Regions from separate parts of the Methylobacterium sp. ARG-1 genome, predicted to be linked through region 3. Evidence: predicted binding sites of a transcription regulator. Region 3 holds the regulator's gene; each other region holds the start of a gene.
What was found. Region 3 encodes LexA, which represses DNA repair genes until DNA is damaged. Its sites were predicted from a motif close to TGTTCNNNNTGTGTTCNG; they were not measured.
Positions count from the first base shown of each region.

Region 1: a site for LexA is predicted at 1,115-1,132, ahead of AKJ13_RS21710 (DUF3072 domain-containing protein). Genes of this name have one in related genera too.
Region 2: a site for LexA is predicted at 1,354-1,371, ahead of AKJ13_RS29365 (DNA-processing protein DprA). Genes of this name have one in related genera too.
Region 4: a site for LexA is predicted at 1,140-1,157, ahead of recA (recombinase RecA). Genes of this name have one in related genera too.

Region 1 is NZ_LHCD01000028.1:73-2,271, forward strand. Features, by position in the region: partial or broken gene AKJ13_RS21700 (sugar transporter) at 1-177, opposite strand, end outside; gene AKJ13_RS21705 (hypothetical protein) at 405-635, opposite strand; gene AKJ13_RS21710 (DUF3072 domain-containing protein) at 855-1,106, opposite strand; gene AKJ13_RS21715 (gluconokinase) at 1,284-1,859, shown strand; gene AKJ13_RS21720 (Cof-type HAD-IIB family hydrolase) at 1,863-2,199, shown strand, end outside.
Region 2 is NZ_LHCD01000063.1:5,956-8,154, forward strand. Features, by position in the region: gene AKJ13_RS31780 (hypothetical protein) at 1-278, opposite strand, end outside; gene AKJ13_RS29365 (DNA-processing protein DprA) at 505-1,248, opposite strand; gene AKJ13_RS29370 (recombinase family protein) at 1,422-2,126, opposite strand.
Region 3 is NZ_LHCD01000001.1:1,372-3,570, reverse strand. Features, by position in the region: gene AKJ13_RS00030 (ComEC/Rec2 family competence protein) at 1-832, shown strand, start outside; gene lexA (transcriptional repressor LexA) at 826-1,545, opposite strand; gene AKJ13_RS00020 (biliverdin-producing heme oxygenase) at 1,835-2,199, shown strand, end outside.
Region 4 is NZ_LHCD01000005.1:191,038-193,236, reverse strand. Features, by position in the region: gene recA (recombinase RecA) at 1-1,078, opposite strand, end outside; gene AKJ13_RS08250 (PAS domain-containing sensor histidine kinase) at 1,241-2,199, opposite strand, start outside.

The DNA of each region.
Region 1 (2,199 bases), on a different contig from region 3:
GGCCTCGACCACGGCCGGGGTGACGTCGATGATCTCGTAGCGCGCGAGCACGCCGCCGTCGGCCGTCGCGACTTCCGCGCCCGCCTCGATCGCGCTCGCCGTCGGTCCCGCCGCGGGCAGATACGTGCAGCCCGAGATCGCCGTCATGGCGAGCAGAGCGAGGGGGAGTTTGCGCATCCAGATGTTGCCCATCGGTTTTGCCGAGCCCGTGCCTAGCCCATAGCGGCTAGGGTGTCCGTAGCGGGTGGGCCACACTTCGCCCGCGACGGGCGAGAGGACGGTTTCATCCTCGCTAAGCACAGCTTTTTCGAGGCGACTCGGGGAAACGTGCCCGGTGCGTTCGGCAAACGGCCCGCCGACGCGACGCTGCAGCGACCGATCGAGGCGGCCTCGGATGGCTGCAATCACTCGGCTTGCGTGACGGTGGCGCTGATCTGGTTGTAGATCGGGATCATCCGGGAGCCGTAATAGCGGATGCTTCCGGCCGCGACGATGAAGATCAGCGCGCCGATCAGCGCGTATTCCATCGCCGTGGAGCCGTTCGCGTCGCGGGCGAACCCCCGGGCCCGGCCGGTCGCGCGGAGGCGGGATCGTCCGGCATCCGCCCCTGACCTGTCGCGGCTCGGCTCGCCCATCCGTGACTCCGACATCCGCCGCGTCCGGCCGGCCCTTACGCGCTGGCTTTAAGTCTAGCCCGGTCCCATTGCCGCCGCCTTAATGCAATCTCCGAAACACGGCGCATGCGGCGCCCGGACCCAAAACGGCGAAGGGCCGGAACCCGGACAGGTCCCGACCCTCGCGGATGCATCAGCGTCGCACCGGGGCCCGCCGAACGGCGAGACCCTGGAGACAATTCAGGCGTGGCCGGCCTTGTGCCGCAGGTCGTCGATCCGCTTGGAGGCCTCGGCCTTGTCGAGATCAGCGTCGAACGCCTCCGGCTCCTTGGCCTCCTCCGACAGGGTCTTGAGATACGAGGCCTGCGCCCCGGTCATCGGCTCGCCGCCGGTGGTCCACTGATCCGGATCCTTGATCTGGTTCGACACGTCCTTCGGATCGGTCTTCGGGTTCTCCTGGGTGGTGTCGTGCTTGTCGGCTGCCTTGGCCATGGGATTTCCGTTCCTGAAATGTTCCGTCTTCGCCATCGAGAACGCGGCGCCCTCGCCCGGGGTTCCGGGCGATGTTGGGGGGCTGCCCGGTGTTCCCCAGAAACCTTTTCTTCCCGGTCCCCGATCCTATTGATGAGGCGCTGGCGCACGGTTGCGCACCTGAACACGGTGGTCCGGATGACCTCGGAGAGGCGGATTCCTGAAGAGGCGGGCGCGGCCGCCCGCACGGCGCAGGTGCTCGTGGTGATGGGGGTCTCGGGCTCCGGCAAGAGCACGCTCGGCGCGCTGATCGCCGAACGGCTCGGCTGGATCTTCGTCGACGGCGACAGCTTCCACACCCCCGAACACATCGCGAAGATGCATGCGGGCCACGCCCTCGACGACGAGGACCGCGCACCGTGGCTCGCCCGGATCGCAACCTGGATCCAGCACCGGCTCGAGGCCGGGGAATCCGGGGTGGTGGTCTGCTCGGCCCTGCGCCGGGCATACCGGGACGTGCTCACCCGCGGGAGCCGGCGCGTGCGCATCGTCTATCTCGAGGGCGAAAGGGCGCTGATCGCCAAGCGCCTCACCGAGCGCCACCGCCATTTCATGTCGCCCCGCCTGCTCGACAGCCAGTTCGCGACCCTCGAGGCCCCCGGCCCCGATGAGCGCCCGATCGTCGTGGGGATCGATGAACCGCCGGACGCGATCGCCGATCGCGTCGTGGCGCAGCTCGCCGAAGAACCCTGCACCACCACCGGAAGGACCTGAGCCATGGATGCGGGATCGCGCAAAGCCTCGGGGATCGCCCTGGTGATTTCCGACGTCGACGGCACGCTGGTGACCGACGACAAGAGTCTCGCCGCCTCGACCATCGCGGCGGTGAAGCGGCTGCGGGCGGCCGGGATCGGGTTCAGCATCGCGTCGGCGCGCCCGCCGGTCGGCCTGAGGGCCCTCGCTGCCGAACTCGCGCTCGACCTGCCGATGGGGGCCTTCAACGGCGCCAGCGTGGTCCGGCCCGACCTCTCGACAATCGAGGAGCGGCTGATCCCGGAGGCCGCCGCCCGCGAGGCCTTGCAGCGCCTCGAGGCCGAGGGCCTCGCCGCCTGGG
Region 2 (2,199 bases), on a different contig from region 3:
CGGTAACCCGTGCTTTGGTGCTGTCGCTCCTTGGCCTTTCGCCATAAAAAAGCAGGTTGAGCTACCGCTTGACCATTAGAATTTGCTGCTATTGCTTCCGCTAATTTTAGAGTCCGGAAGTCGGGTGTTTTCCCTACGCAGGCATGGCTGTTGGGAACAGGAACCAAAGTCACACGGTCTCGCGTCAGTTCGGCGAGGCGATTTGCTAGATGTTGTCCTGCTATATTTAGGACTTTGTCCATGTTATCTTTATTGAATTTTCTCAGGGTATTTTCCACGGTCAACTCGAAATAACCATTGAAATCATCACCCTTGACGCTTTTTACTATACCGCGAGCCTTATAATCTTCGTCTCTCCAAGTCCCGCCCGCTATAAGATACTCGCAAGAGGAGTGAATTATCAGAGCCGTCATTTTTTTGGCGTGCCGCAGATCCCTCAGGCCAGATTATCGGCAACCTCGGGTTTGTCGATGGATTTCATCCATGGACTCGGCTTTGCGCGACTCAGAGGCGAGAAATGATGTCGTTCGTGCTGGACAACACGACCGTCCGCTCCTCTTTGAGGAAGCGGTGAGGCCACTGCAGGTTAGCGTCATCGACGACAGAGCGCAGGATGAATAACCACCGGCCCTGTCGAATGCACTCGACCGCCTGATGCAGTGTGCCGGACGTGTCAGAGGCTTCCACAATCACCGTGGCGTCGGACAGGAGCGCCATCACGCGGTTGCGCTTGGGGAAGTTGCCTTTGAACACCGCCTCGCCTTCTGCGAACGGCGACAGCAGCAGGTGCCGCTCGGCGATTTCCGTCTGAAGCGCCCCATTCTCGGCGGGATAGGCCTTCTGAAGGGGCGTGCCGATCACCGCTGCGGTGCGTCCGGAAGCTTCAATCGCCGTGGAGAGGGCAACGGTATCCACACCCTTCGCGAGACCGCTGACGACGAGGATCCCAGCGGCGCTTAGCTCACGCGCCAGGCGAGCCGCGCGGCGCGCGCCCTCCTCTGACACCTCACGCGTGCCGACGATCGACACCGCTTTACCGTTTAGAAGGGTGAGGTCTCCCGCGTAGTGCACGAAGGCGTCCCGCGTGCCGTAGCTGCGCAGGAGGTCGAACTGCTTGTCGTTCTTCACCGTACGCCCGGACGACCGGATGAGGTCTTGCAGCTCGATCCGATCGGCGGGGACGGACAGACGGTAGCGCTTGCGGGTCGTACCGCCTCGCTCCCCGCGCTGTTCGGCTCTCGCCGGCATCGTCTCCACCGCTCGCCCCGCGTTCGATGTGCCAACCAAGTCAGGACTCGGACAAGGCCAAGCTACCGCAAGATATCCTAACGGATTATCCACAAGTGAGTTTATAGTTCTTGTTTTGTTCATGGTCTATGGCGAAGATCGGGCATCCGCAGGCCAATTCAGCGTTCTGTCGATCACGATGCCGGAGTCGCGAGGCGCCCCAACACCCGCCCTACCTGCGTTGCACTCCACACGCCACCACGGGCCGTACGGACGCGACGGCCGTTCATCTCAGCCGCGATGGAACGGTGGGTGCCGCCCCGGGCCTGTAGCTCTCGAATGGTCGGCAGCACGGTGGCGGCGAAGGCGTCGGCATCGGCCTTGATCGAGGCGACGCCAAGCGCCCCGGCCTGGTCGAGGTTGGTCCGGTTGCCGAGCTTGGTCCCCTGCGCTTTCTTCGCGGCCAGGGCTGCCTTGGTCCGGGCCGAGATCATCCGGCGCTCTTGCTCGGCCAGGGCGGCGTAGATGTGCAGCATGAAGGGGTCGGCGTCCCGTCCGAGCTCGGCCACCATGAACTGCACCCGCTGCGCCATCAGCCCGGCGATGAACGCCACATCGCGCGACAGGCGATCGAGCTTGGCGACGACGACCGGGCATTTCAGCTTACGGGCGCGGGCAAGGGCATTGGCAAGTTGGGGGCGGCGGTCCAGCGCGTCGGCACCTTTGCCCGTCTCGACTTCCTCGAGCGTCGCGACGACCTCGAAACCCTCGCGGTCCGCGAACTCCGCGATCCGCTGGCGTTGATCCGCGAGGCCAAGCCCACTCTTGCCCTGCCGGTCTGTCGAGACGCGGACATAGGCGACGACGGGGGTCCGAGCCGGAAGCACGATGGCGGTCACGATAGCCTCGACGGCGTTTGACTACGAAACCATACGTCCGTTTGGATTTGTGTTCAATCGGCTTGTCAACGCT
Region 3 (2,199 bases):
GGCGGTGATCGGGATCCTGGCCTATCCCTTCGCCCTCGACCGGCCGGTCTGGTGGCTGATGGGGCAGGCGGTGGGCGGCATGCTGGCGATCGCCGAATGGATCGCCGGCTTCGATCGGGCCACCCTGGTGCTGCCGGCTTTCGGCACCGGCGCGCTGGTGCTGCTGGCGGCGGGGCTGCTCCTGGCCACGCTCCCGGTCTCGCGGCTGCGCTGGCTCGCCCTGCCGCCCGCCCTGCTGGGGCTCGGCCTCGCCGCGATGCCGGACCGCTTCGACCTCTATATCGACCGGCAGGGCGGCGGTGCGGCCGTGCGCGGGACCGATGGGCGCCTGGCGGCGCTGGGCAGCCCCTCGGCCTTCGTGCTGGAGCAGTGGCTCAAGGCGGATGGCGACGGCCGGTCGGCCAAAACCGTGATCGGCGGTGTCGCGCAGAGCGGACGCTGCGACCGTCTCGGCTGCACCGCGCGCCTGCCGGATGGCCGCGCCATCGCCCTGGTCCGCGACCGGCGCGCCTTCGCAGAGGATTGCGCCCGGGCGGCGGTGCTAATTACCCGGCTCGCCGCGCCGCCGACCTGCCACGCACCACTGGTGATCGACCGCCGGGCGCTCGCCGCCCACGGCGCCGTCGCCCTTCGGGCCGACCGCGAGGGATTCACGGTTCGCTATGCCCATGATGAGGGCCGCTCCGTTCCCTGGCGACCGTCCCCCGGTGCTGGGCCGTCACCGGAGCAGCGGACCGAAACGCCCGCTCCCGGCACCCCGATCCCGCCCGAGCCCGACGCTGCCGGTCCCGACGCCACGCCCGGCGACGCGCCGACCGAGCCGCTTCAGTAGCGGCGGACGAGGCTGACGAGCCGGCCCTGGATCTGGACCCGGTCGGGACCCAGCACGCGGGTCTCGTAGGCCGGGTTGGCGGCTTCCAGGGCGATCGAGGAGCCGCGGCGACGCAGGCGCTTCAGCGTGGCCTCCTCGTCGTCGATCAGCGCCACGATGATGTCGCCGGTATTGGCCGTGTCCTGCTTGCGGATCACCACGAGGTCGCCGTCTAGGATGCCGGCATCCACCATCGAATCGCCGCGCACTTCGAGGGCGTAATGCTCGCCGCCGGCCAGGAAGTCCGGCGACATGGTGATGGCGTGGCTCTGGTTCTGGATCGCCGAGACCGGCGTACCGGCCGCGATCCGGCCCATCACCGGAATCGAGATGGCGCGCCCGCCATCATCGATCATCCGGGTGGTCGCGGGTTGAGGCGGCAGCTTGGACTTGCCACCTTCGACCACGCTCGGGGTGAAGCGGCGGGGCTCGGCGGGCGGCGGGGCTGCCTGCGACAGGCTCTCGGGAATGCGGATCACCTCAATGGCCCGCGCCCGATTCGGCAGGCGCCGCAGGAAGCCGCGCTCCTCCAAGGCCGTGATCAGCCGGTGGATGCCCGACTTGGACTTCAGATCGAGGGCGTCCTTCATCTCGTCGAACGAGGGCGGGACGCCGCATTCCTGCATGCGGCTCTGGATGAAACGCAGGAGGTCCAATTGCTTGCGCGTGAGCATCGACGGGGGACTCGCGGCTTGGCGGACCGCATCGGCGCGGCCTCGGAAACAAATCACGAACACGTTAAACGTTCCGCAAGTGTTCCGCAAGCCTGATCCGGCCAAGCTTGATGGGCCGACGCGCCCTGTCGCGCAAGCCTGCGCACTCTGCCCATCGGCCTCACGGTGACCTGAATCGCATCGAATGGTCCGGACGCTATGAAGGTTCGTGCCGGACGGCGAGGTCCCGACCTCGCCCCGGACAGAATAGGCCTCGACCGCCTGGAACGGTCGAGTGCCCCATCAAGACATGGGTCGAATGGACGTCTCAACATCCGATATTGTCGAACCGGGCAGCCGCGTGAAGCGCCTGCGGTCTGCGACGGCAGCGGCCCATGATCAGCTCGACCGGCGGGTCATGGCACGCCAGCCCTTCGCGAGCCTCGAACGGTACGCGCTGTTCCTGCAGGTCCAATACCGATTCCATACACGCGTCGATCCGCTCTATCGCGACGGCGCGCTGGGCTTCGTCCTGCCCGATCTCGACGGGAGGCGCCGTCTCGCCCTGATCGCGCAGGATCTGCGCGACGTGGCCGGCCGGATCCCCGACGTAGCCGCGGAGGACGGGGACGCGATCGATCCCGTGGCCGGGCTCGGCTGGCTCTACGTCGCGGA
Region 4 (2,199 bases), on a different contig from region 3:
CGTCGAGCTCGTCGTCGGTCGGCTTGGCGTTCTCCAGGATCTTCTCGGCCACGAGGCCGGAATTCTGGCGGATCGAGGCTTCGATCTTGCCGGCAATCTCGGGGTTGTCCCGCAGGAAGCCCTTCGAGTTCTCGCGGCCCTGGCCGAGGCGCTGGCTGTTGTACGAGAACCAGGCGCCGGACTTCTCGACGATGCCGGCCTTCACGCCGAGATCGATCAGCTCGCCCACCTTCGACACGCCCTCGCCGAACATGATGTCGAACTCGACCTGCTTGAACGGCGGCGCGACCTTGTTCTTCACGACCTTGACGCGGACCTGGTTGCCGATCGCCTCATCCCGGTCCTTCAGGGTCGAGATGCGGCGGATGTCGAGGCGCACCGAGGCGTAGAACTTCAGCGCGTTGCCGCCCGTGGTGGTCTCCGGGCTGCCGTACATCACGCCGATCTTCATCCGGATCTGGTTGATGAAGATCACCATGCAGTTCGAGCGCGAGATCGAACCGGTGAGCTTGCGCAGGGCTTGGCTCATCAGGCGGGCCTGGAGGCCGGGCTGGCTCTCGCCCATCTCGCCCTCGATCTCGGCCCGTGGGGTCAGCGCGGCGACCGAATCCACCACCAGCACATCGATGGCGCCGGAGCGCACCAGCGTGTCGGTGATCTCCAGGGCCTGCTCACCGGTATCGGGCTGCGAGATCAGCAGGTCGTCGAGATTGACGCCGAGCTTGCGGGCATAGACCGGATCGAGCGCGTGCTCGGCATCCACGAAGGCGCAGACGCCGCCCTTCTTCTGGGCCTCGGCGATGGTGTGCAGCGCCAGCGTCGTCTTGCCGGAGGATTCGGGGCCGTAGATCTCCACGACCCGGCCGCGGGGCAGGCCGCCGACGCCGAGGGCGATGTCGAGGCCGAGCGAGCCGGTGGAGATCGTCTCGACCTCCTGCACCTTGTCGTTCTTGCCCAGACGCATGATCGAGCCCTTGCCGAAGGCGCGCTCGATCTGGGACAGGGCGGCGTCGATCGCCTTGGACTTGTCCTTGTCCACCGGGGGCATGTCGACCACTTTCAATGCAGGCTGGGCCATCTGGCGGGCTCCTTATGAAGGGGTTGCGCGCCATTCACAACGCGCGGCAACACCGCGCCTATGTACCTGTTTTGTTCTATTTCGGCAAGGGTGCGGGATACGAGAACGCCGCCCCGAGGGGGCGGCGCGCCGGTTCTCCACCGGGTCGTCGCCGATACCGTGTCAGTCGGCAGCCATGGTCTTCTTCACGGTCTCGACCAGCTGCTTGAGGCTGAAGGGCTTGGGCAGGAAGTTGAAGGCCTCGCCCTCGGGCAGGTTCTTGCGGAACGCGTCCTCGGCGTAGCCGGAGACGAAGATCACCTTCAGGTCCGGCTGGTGCTTGCGCACCTCGCGCAAGAGGGTCGGGCCGTCCATCTCCGGCATCACGACGTCGGAGACGACGAGGTCGATCGGCTGGCTGCCCTCGCGCACGATCGCCAGGGCCTCCAGGCCGGAGGCCGCTTCCAGCACCGTGTAGCCCCGGGCCGAGAGCGCCCGGCTGTTGACCGCCCGGACGGGATCCTCGTCCTCGACCAGCAGGATCGTCCCCTGCCCGGTATGGTCGGCCGCGGGCTTGCGCGGGGCCGGCTTCTCCGGGGTCTTCGTCGTGGCGGGCCGCTCGGCGGCCTTGCCGGTTCCGGTGGGCTTGGCCGGCGCCTGGCCCGGCGTCGGCATGTCGGCCCGCGGCAGGGCCGGGATCGCGGGCACGGCCTCCTCGGGCTCCGCCACGGGCACGTGCCGCGGCAGGTAGATGCGGAAGGCGGTCCCCTCCCCGATCTTCGACTGCACGTCGATGGTGCCGCCGGATTGCTTGACGATGCCGAACACCGTCGAGAGGCCGAGGCCGGTGCCCTTGCCGATCTCCTTGGTGGTGAAGAACGGCTCGAAGATCTTCTCCATCAGCTCGGGCGGGATGCCCTGGCCGGTATCGCGCACCTCGATCAGCACGTGGTCGCCCGCGGGCGCCCCGCCCCGCCCGTCCACGGTCGCGGCCGGGCCCGGATCGGTCACGTTCTCGGTGCGGATCATCAGCTTGCCGCCGTCCGGCATCGCGTCGCGGGCATTGACCGCGAGGTTCACGATCACCTGCTCGAACTGGTTGACGTCGGCCTTCACCGGCCACACGTCGCGGCCGTGCTTCA